Regions from separate parts of the Pseudoalteromonas sp. T1lg21 genome, predicted to be linked through region 3. Evidence: predicted binding sites of a transcription regulator. Region 3 holds the regulator's gene; each other region holds the start of a gene.

Region 1 (3,172 bases), on a different contig from region 3:
GTGCAGGTTGGCTGTCTCGTTTCTTTAGTAGTTCGCTTTTCCCATTTTAGAGGAATAAAGTCATGAATGGGTTTAAATACATCATCGCTCTTTGCTTAATTAGCCTGCAGTTTTCTGCACAGGCTGAGCGAGTCAAAGATGTATCTATGGTTGAGGGCGTGCGCTCAAACCAATTAGTGGGGTATGGTTTAGTGGTTGGTTTACCTGGCACTGGTGAGCAAAGCCGATTTACACAACAAAGCTTTAAAGCCATGCTGAATGGCTTTGGTATCACTTTACCTGATAGCTTAAAACCTAAAATTAAAAATGTTGCTGCTGTGGCAGTGCATGCTGAGTTACCAGCGTTCAGAAAGCCTGGTCAAACCATTGATATTACCGTGTCGTCTATTGGTAGTGCGGGCAGTTTACGTGGCGGTACATTGTTACAAACCTTCCTAAAAGGGGTTGATGGCAATACTTATGCAATTGCGCAAGGTAGCTTAGTAGTTGGTGGTTTAGGTGCAGAAGGTGCTGATGGTAGCCGTGTAATTATTAACACGCCAACAGTGGGTCGCATTCCAAACGGTGCCATTGTAGAGCGCGCTATTAAGAGCCCATTTATGCAAGGTGACTACATTACCTTTAATTTAAATCGTCCAGATTTCACAACGGCAAAACGCTTAGAGCAAACCATTAATGACTTAGTGGGTCCTGACAGTGCTCAGGCAATTGATGCAGCCTCTGTACGTGTATTGGCACCGCGTGATGCATCTCAACGTGTCGCGTATTTGTCTACCCTTGAAAACTTAGAGTTTAAACCGGCAGATACTGCAGCAAAAATTATTGTCAATTCGCGCACAGGCACAATTGTGATTGGCAAAAACGTGAAGTTACAACCTGCAGCTATTACCCATGGTGGTTTAACGGTTACCATTGCTGAGCAGCAAAATGTCTCACAGCCAAATGCCTTAAGTGATGGTGAAACCACGGTTACCAATCAAAGCATTATTGATGTCAATGAAGATGACTCACGTGCTTTTGTTTTCAATCCGGGTGTTAATCTAGATGACCTCGTTCGCGCAATCAATGAAGTGGGGGCCGCGCCGGGGGATTTAATGGCAATTCTTGAAGCTTTAAAAGAAGCGGGGGCGATAAACGGGCAACTGGTTATCATTTAAATTAAAACGCGCTTTCGGGCGCGTTTTTGTTTTTATACCTCTTAATCCTTCAGTGTATAAATATCAGTCAAAACCTTGACCCTGAAGTTACTCCACTCCTATATCCTTTATTAGCCATTCATTTATAAAGTTTTTTATTGGCGCAATTTTTGCATTTTAATTTTCATTATTAACTATTGTGTCAAAAAGCTGATGGATACTAATCATCTCGACAAGCAAAACTTTTTTGATTTAGGCAACTTAGACTCGTTACGTCAAAGTGCGCTAAAAAGTGATGCCTCTAGCGATGCGTCAAAAGAGGCGCTGAAAAAAGCGGCGGCACAATTTGAATCTATTTTCACTCAAATGCTGCTTAAAAGTATGCGTAAGGCAAATGAAGCGTTTGAAGATAAAGACAGCCCATTTAATTCAAGCGGTGTTAAGTTTTTTGAAGAGATGCATGACCAACAGATGTCGGTTGAGCTTTCATCAAAAGGTTCGCTCGGCTTAGCTGATTTAATTGTTCAGCAGCTCTCGCCAGATGGTAAACAGTTTACCCCGGGGTCTGTGCTTAGAACGACGGCTGAGTTTGATAGTGATAAACGCGCCCGCGGCGTAGCGAATGACAGCCACGACATTAAATCTGAGTCACAGCCTGTTGCAGATACATCAGCAAACGAGCAAACAGATAATCGTTTTGAAGATGCTGAGTCATTCATTAGCTCTATTTGGGAGCACGCAAAAAATGCAGCACAGAAGATTGGTTTAAACCCTGCAGTGATGGTGGCTCAAGCAGCCCTTGAAACAGGCTGGGGAAAACACATCATCAGCAAAGCTGATGGCACAAGTAGTAACAACTTATTCAATATTAAATCGGATAGAAGCTGGCAAGGTGACAAAGCGAGTAAAGTCACGCTTGAATTTGAACAAGGCGTGCCTGTTAAAAAGCAAGCTAGTTTCCGCTCTTATCAATCGATTAAAGACAGTGTTAACGATTTTGTGGATTTCTTAAATGAAAACCCACGTTATCAAGAAGCACTTAATAATACCGCAGAGCCTGCTGCCTTTTTAGATTCGTTACAAAAAGCAGGTTATGCAACTGATCCAAATTATGCCGATAAAATTAAGCAGGTATTGAAGCGTGTTGAGCTTCAAAGCGTCGCTGCTTCATTGGTACGTTAAGGAGTAGACCCTCATGTCATTTAGCTTATATGACATAGCAAATGCCGGTGTAAGAGCTAACTCTGAGCTTTTACAAACCACCAGTAAGAACATCGCCAACGTTAATACCGAGGGCTATGTACGTGAGCGCACTGAGTTCACAACCATGATCGATAACCAAGTAGGTCGTGGTGAAACGTATCGTTTACTGAATGAATTTGCGCAAAAGCAATTAAATAGAGATACCTCAAATAAAGCATTCTTTGATCAGTTTGTGACAGAAGCAAGCCGTGTAGATAGCTTGTTCTCAGAAGAGTCAAACAGCTTATCAACTAGTATCAACTCGTTTTTTAACAATGTACAAGAAAGCTTAAATCAACCGTCATCAACAGTTGCACGCTCATTAGTAATGACAGATGCACAAAACTTGATTGATCAAATGGACAGATTATCGAGCATTGTGGTCGACCAAAAAGCGGTGGTGAATGAGCAACTGGAGATTTTTTCTGAAGAAGCCAATAACCTGATCCAAAATATCAGTGATTTGAATACTAAGATTGCCTCAGTTCACGGGACTGATCGTGAGTCAGTATCAAGTGGTTTATACAATGAACGCGATAAAGCGATTCGTGATTTATCTGAGCTAATTGATATTGAAACGCTCGACGGTAATAACGGTGAAAAACAAGTCTATTTAGGCTCTGGTCAAGCACTTGTCATGCAAAGTGGCTCATTTAACCTATTTTCATTCAGTGGCGATCCTGATCCTAATTTTAAAGAACTGAGACTCGATGTGAACGGTGGCAAAGCTGTGCCGCTTGATGTCGATGTGAGTAAGTTAAAAGGTAAAATTGGTGGCTTGTTGGCGTTTCGTG
Region 2 (3,172 bases), on a different contig from region 3:
TGACATCGAACTCTGCATTACAAGCTTCAACACTTGTGGGAAAACAAGCACTGCTTGAATCTGACACCATTGATTTTGATGGTGAAAATGCAGCAAAAGGCTCGGTGGTTGCAGAAACAGCGGTTGAAACACTGACGCTGAGAATTACAGATTCATCAGGCCAGTTAGTACGCACCATTGATTTAGGATCTCAGTCAGCAGGTGCACTGCGTTTTGAGTGGGATGGCAAAGATAACGATGGCAATGTACTCCCTGAAGGTGAGTATGACATCAGTGCTGAAGGCTATGTAAATGGTGACTACAGCAGCCTGCCAATGGCGACCTTTAAAAATATTGAAAGTGTCAATATCAATGGTAGCAGCGGCATTATCGTAAATACAAAAGAGGGTGCGGTTAGGCTGACTGATATAGCTGAAATCGCATAAGTAAAAAAAGGTTTGGGTTAGCTTAGGCTAAGAGATAGGTTAGAGGTGAGTTATGAGCTTCAATATTGCATTAACAGGTTTAGCAGCCGCGCAAAAAGATTTAGACGTTACCGCAAATAACATTGCGAACGTGAATACTACGGGCTTCAAAGAGTCTCGTGCAGAGTTTGCTGATGTGTACGCATCATCAGTATTTAGCTCTGGTAAAACAAAAAATGGTGACGGTGTAAGAACAACCATGGTGGCACAGCAATTCCACCAAGGTTCGTTATCATTCACAAATAACTCTTTAGATTTAGCGATTACGGGTGAAGGTTACTTCGCAATGGCTAATGACTTAGGTGCACAAGACTTTACTTATACGCGTGCTGGTGCGTTCAAACTTAATAAAGATAACTTTATTGTTGATGCGAGCGGCAATTACTTACAAGGTTTCCCTGTTGATGAAGCAACCGGTGATACAACCTCTGTTAGTTTAAGTACTTCATCTGCACTACAAATTCCTGATGCTTCAGGTTCACCGCGTGCAACGACGAATGTTTACTCATCATTTAACCTTGATTCTCGTGCCTCTGCGCCAACAGTGACACCATTTGATCCTGAAACAAGTGCGACTTACAACAGTTCAACGTCGACAACTGTATATGATTCATTAGGTGAGCCACATATTTTACAATTCTTCTTTGTGAAAACTGACTCAGCGACTACAGGTAATGAGAATGAGTGGGAAGTGTATGCAACACTTGATGAAAAGCCATTTGATTCTAGTGGTGTAGAGCAAACAACAACACCTTATACTCCATTAACTACATTCCAATTTGATGCGAGCGGTTTACCACTTAGCACGGATGGTGTAGCAAATACAGATACAACTTTTAATCCTTTAACCCTACCAAATGGTGCCGGTGCTGCAACAGGTCTATCTGATTTACTTTCTAATGGTGCGAGCTTCCCAGATGATGTAACAATGAACTGGCGTGATGAAGCGGCAACAGCGAATAAAGTACCAACTCAATATGCAAGTAACTTTGAAGTGAAAGCACTTGAGCAAGACGGTGCGACGGTAGGTCGTCTATCGGGTATTGATATCGGCTCTGATGGTAAAATTGTTGCATCGTATAGTAATGGTGATACCTCGTTCTTAGGTCAAGTTGCAATGGTTCGTTTTTCGAACTCACAAGGTTTACAGCAAGTAGGTAATACTTCTTGGAAGAAGAGTTTAACGTCAGGTGAGCCAATTGCTGGTGAACCAGGTTCAGGTACTTTAGGTTCAATCAACTCATCAGCACTTGAGCAATCAAATGTTAACTTAACGAATGAACTTGTTGATTTGATTAGTGCGCAGCGTAACTTCCAAGCTAACTCACGTGCGCTTGAGGTTAACTCAACGCTACAACAAAACATCCTACAGATCCGTTAATCTTAACGGCTCTAAGCATAATCCGACACGAAGGCTGCTCCCTCTATTGGCAGCCTTTTTTCATTCTAGCAGCTCATTTTTCTCTCCTATTTCAGCGTCAATTTTACTTTGGCACTTTTATTGCATTTCTTAGTTATCATATTTTTAGTGAGTCAATGTTATGGACAAAATGGTCTACATTGCCATGTCGGGTGCTAAGCAAAGTTTGCGCGGTCTTGAGCTCAAGGCTAACAATCTTGCGAACGCTAACACCACTGGCTTTAAAGCTGATTTTGCACAAGCTCGCTCTATGCAAGCCTTCGGGGAAGGTCTGCCATCTAGGGTGTTTGCAATGCAAGAACGCCCAGGATCTAACATGCAATCTGGTGGTTATGTAGAAACTGGCCGTGAGCTTGATATTGCTATGAGTGACCGTGGTTGGCTGAGTGTACAAGATGCATCAGGCAATGAGGCATACACCAAAACAGGCACATTAAACATTACTCCAGATGGTGCGTTGATCACCAGCCATGGCCGTCAAGTAATTGGCGAAGGTGGTCCAATCATTCTGCCATTACCTATCGAGAAAGTTGAGTTTAGTGAAGACGGTGCTATTCAGGTTCGCCCGCAAGGTGCACCAGCGAACTTTTTAGAAGTGGTTGATCGCTTAAAAGTGATTGAGGCTGATAACACTCAGCTTGAAAAAGGTAATGACGGTTTATTTCGACCAAAAGAAGACATGCTGATCAATGACCTGTGTGGTTTTTGTGATATTTCGCCAAATGTGAAAGTACTATCGGGAACGCTTGAAATGTCAAACGTAAACCCGGTGCATGAAATGGTCGACATGATCAGCAATCAACGCCAATTTGAATTACAAGTTAAATTGATGAAAACAGCCGAAGAGCTCGATGAGCGTCAAGATCAGCTGTTACGCATTGTTTAAGATGACTGAGAGGGTAGAGTTATGAATCCTGCATTATGGATCAGTAAAACCGGGCTTGACGCCCAGCAAACCGATATTTCGGTGATCTCAAATAATCTCGCGAATGCCAGCACGGTCGGTTACAAAAAAAGCCGCGCCGTATTTGAAGATTTACTATATCAAAACATCAACCAACCAGGTGGTCGTTCGTCACAAGACACTGAAATGCCATCAGGCTTAATGCTTGGTGCGGGTGCCAAAGTGGTTGCCAACCAAAAGAACTTTTCACAAGGTAACATGCTTACCACTGAAAATTCACTGGACTGGATGATTTCAGGCCCTGGTTTTTTTGAAGTGCAATTACCGGATGGCAACATTGCCTATTCGCGTAACGGTCAATTCACGACTGACGAAGATGGCCGC
Region 3 (3,172 bases):
GCACGAGTGATCAGTACATCGAGCAAGATTTTTTCTTGTTTAATAGCAAGATCGAGTGGCAAAGAATCAATCGATAATGGATGTAAGCGGCGTGTTTCTGAAAAGCGCTTTATCAGGGTTTGATCATCACTATCTAAGTAAAATAGCGTTGGGTTTGCAAACCCTGGTAGGTATTCAAGAATATCGTTAAATTCTTGCTGCTCTTTCGGTAAGTTACGTACGTCGATACTGACTGCTATTTTATCGTAATTATCAGATACGCTACGTACGAGTGAAGGCAGCAAATTCACTGGAATATTATCAACGCAATAATAGCCTAAGTCTTCAAGTACTCGTAAAGCGACCGATTTACCTGAGCCTGAGCGACCGCTGATAATGATTAATTCCATTTATGCCTCTGCTGATATGACCTGAAACAGTTGCTGATCGGTTGTAGCACTGCGTAACTGTTTACAAAATTCTTTATCTTTAAGTCTATCAGCAATTGTTGATAAGGTCTTTAGGTGAAGCTGACAGTCACCATCTGGTACGATGAGTGCCACAAATATATCAACCGGGCGGTTATCAATAGCATCAAAATTGATGGGTGATTCACTCACTATGATAAACGCATGGGGTTCATCGGCACCGCTCATTCGACCATGGGGAATAGCAATACCGCGACCGATGCCGGTGCTGCCTAGTTTTTCTCGGTTGAGCAAAGCATCTAGGATATCTTGTTGCGATAAATGAGGAAGCTGCTGGTGGGCCAGTTCGCTGATATATTCAAGAATTCTTTTTTTGCTATTAAAAAGGACCGCAGCTTTGCTGCAGTCCTGGTTAGTAAGTGAACTTAGTTTCATAATTTAATGTCGAGCTAATTTCTCTTTGTGTTTAATGACTTGGCGATCAAGCTTATCGATCAGTGAGTCAATGGCTGCGTACATATCTTGATGTTCTGTCGAAGCGAACAATTCGCCTCCGTTTACATGTAAAGTTGCTTCTGCTTTTTGGCTTAATTTTTCTACATCTAGAATGACATGAACATTATTTATATGGTCAAAATGCCTTTCTAGTTTCGCAAACTTGGTGTTTACATAGTCTCTTAATGAATCAGTGATTTCTACATGACGACCAGTTAAATTTAGTTGCATAAGCATTTTTCCTTCTATGTAAAACGTCTAAATCAAACTCTTGCGCTGATTAGACGGAGGTATTGCTAGAGACTCACGATATTTTGCAATTGTACGTCTAGCTACTTTAATTCCTTGCTCAGCCAATATATCTGCAATTTTACTATCACTCAATGGTTTAGCTGAGTTTTCTGCGGCCACTAACTTCTTGATTAAAGCGCGTATTGCCGTAGAAGAACACTCACCACCATTTTCGGTGCTGACATGGCTTGAGAAGAAATATTTCAACTCAAAAATACCCCTCGGGGTATGCATATATTTTTGCGTTGTTACACGTGAAATTGTCGATTCATGCATTTCGACCATTTCAGCAACATCATTTAGCACCATCGGCTTCATCGCTTCAGGGCCGTGCTCAAAGAAAGCTTGTTGTTGTTGAACGATACAGTTGGTTACTTTTAATAACGTATCGTTACGGCTTTCTAAGCTCTTAATAAACCACTTTGCCTCTTGTAAGTGAGAGCGAATAAATTGGCTGTCGCTACTCGATTTTACTGAGCGAGACATAGCCGCATATTGGCTGTTTACTCTAATCTTTGGCATACAATCTGGGTTTAACTCAACCACCCAGCGACCTTTTACTTTTTTCACTGATACATCAGGTATAACGTACTCAGATTCTTCGCGTACTATGCTATCCGCAGGCTTAGGATTTAAGCTGTGAATAAGCGTCATCACTTCTTTAAGCTCATTTTCTTTAAGCTTAGTCTTTTTCATCAAAGTGCGATAGTCGCGACTCGCTAATAATTCGATATGCTCAGATAAAACCATTTTAGTTTCAGCTAAATATGGTGTGCTAGCGTCAAATTGACGAAGCTGAATACACAGGCATTCTTGTAAACTGCGCGCGCCAATACCAACAGGATCGAATAATTGTATTCTTTTTAAGACCGCTTCAACTTCATCAAGTTCGATTTCTTCTTCATCGTTATTTTGATTAAAGCTTTCGACAATATCTTCACAGCTGATCGTTAAAATACCTGAGTCGTCTATGGCTTCTACTATGGCTACGGCAATCGCTTCGTCAGTTGGGCTAAATGGCGTGAGCTGTAATTGCCACATTAGGTATTCTTGTAGGGTTTCAGTTGATGCGCCTTGGTAAATAGACTCATCTTCAGGCATAGGTCCTGATGATGTTGATGGGGCAGCACTCATGTACTCGTCCCACGTGACGTCCATTGCTAAGTCATCACTTACGGTGTCTTTATTGAGGGCGTCACTGCTTTCTTGCTCGTATTCGCTAGGTGCTTCTTCTGCAGACGCGCTTAGTTGCATATCGTCAGATTCAGCTTTTTGCTCATTCTTACCGATACTTTCTTCGTTGTAATCAGCCTCTTCCACTTCAAGTAGGGGATTACTATCAAGCGCTTCTTGAATTTCTTGCTGGAGATCCAATGTACTGAGCTGCAACAAACGAATCGCTTGTTGCAGTTGTGGAGTCATTGTAAGTTGCTGGCCCATGCGCAGCTGTAATGATTGCCTCATGTATCCCTAACAATCCTTTTTAAGTTATCGATGACTGTGCTGTGACAGTTAAAAAATTATCGATTTATTGTCATTGTTATAAGTCTAGCAGATGCTCTAGTCGGTGGCGTAATGGTTACAGCCTGAATTGCTCGCCTAGATATACATCACGTACAGTTTGGTCAGCTAATACGTGCTCAGGTGTGCCTGATGCAATTAGCTCCCCATGAGAAACAATGTAGGCTTTTTCACAAACATCAAGGGTTTCTCTAACATTATGGTCAGTAATGAGTACCCCAATACCGCGGTTTTTTAGGTGCTCAATAATTTTCTTTATATCTAACACTGAAATTGGATCAACACCAGCAAAAGGCTCATCTAAAAGGATAAATTTAGGATTTGCGGCTAATGCGCGAGCAATTTCAACGCGGCGACGTTCGCCACCTGACAGCGCCATACCTTGGCTGTCACGGATATGTTGAATGCTAAATTCGTCGAGTAAGCTGTTTAGCGTTTCTTCGCGGGTGGTTTTATTT

What was found. The regulator sigma-54, encoded in region 3, starts transcription at its own class of promoters, with help from an activator protein. The targets are predictions, from matches to a motif close to GTTGGCACGNNNNTNGNNT.
Region 1: flgJ (flagellar assembly peptidoglycan hydrolase FlgJ) is a predicted target of sigma-54. The motif match lies at 1,294-1,312, and genes of this name have one in related genera.
Region 2: C2M25_RS14645 (flagellar basal body rod protein FlgF) is a predicted target of sigma-54. The motif match lies at 1,953-1,971, and genes of this name have one in related genera.

The regions. Positions count from the first base shown of each region.
Region 1 covers NZ_PQBX01000060.1:160,492-163,663, forward strand. Annotated here, with positions in the region: gene flgH (flagellar basal body L-ring protein FlgH) at 1-50, shown strand, start outside; gene C2M25_RS14660 (flagellar basal body P-ring protein FlgI) at 63-1,157, shown strand; gene flgJ (flagellar assembly peptidoglycan hydrolase FlgJ) at 1,350-2,318, shown strand; partial or broken gene flgK (flagellar hook-associated protein FlgK) at 2,332-3,172, shown strand, end outside.
Region 2 covers NZ_PQBX01000060.1:156,263-159,434, forward strand. Annotated here, with positions in the region: gene C2M25_RS14635 (flagellar hook assembly protein FlgD) at 1-425, shown strand, start outside; gene flgE (flagellar hook protein FlgE) at 478-1,845, shown strand; gene C2M25_RS14645 (flagellar basal body rod protein FlgF) at 2,006-2,770, shown strand; gene flgG (flagellar basal-body rod protein FlgG) at 2,792-3,172, shown strand, end outside.
Region 3 covers NZ_PQBX01000001.1:84,362-87,533, forward strand. Annotated here, with positions in the region: gene rapZ (RNase adapter RapZ) at 1-389, opposite strand, end outside; gene ptsN (PTS IIA-like nitrogen regulatory protein PtsN) at 390-842, opposite strand; gene hpf (ribosome hibernation promoting factor) at 846-1,133, opposite strand; gene C2M25_RS00425 (RNA polymerase factor sigma-54) at 1,161-2,657, opposite strand; gene lptB (LPS export ABC transporter ATP-binding protein) at 2,773-3,172, opposite strand, start outside.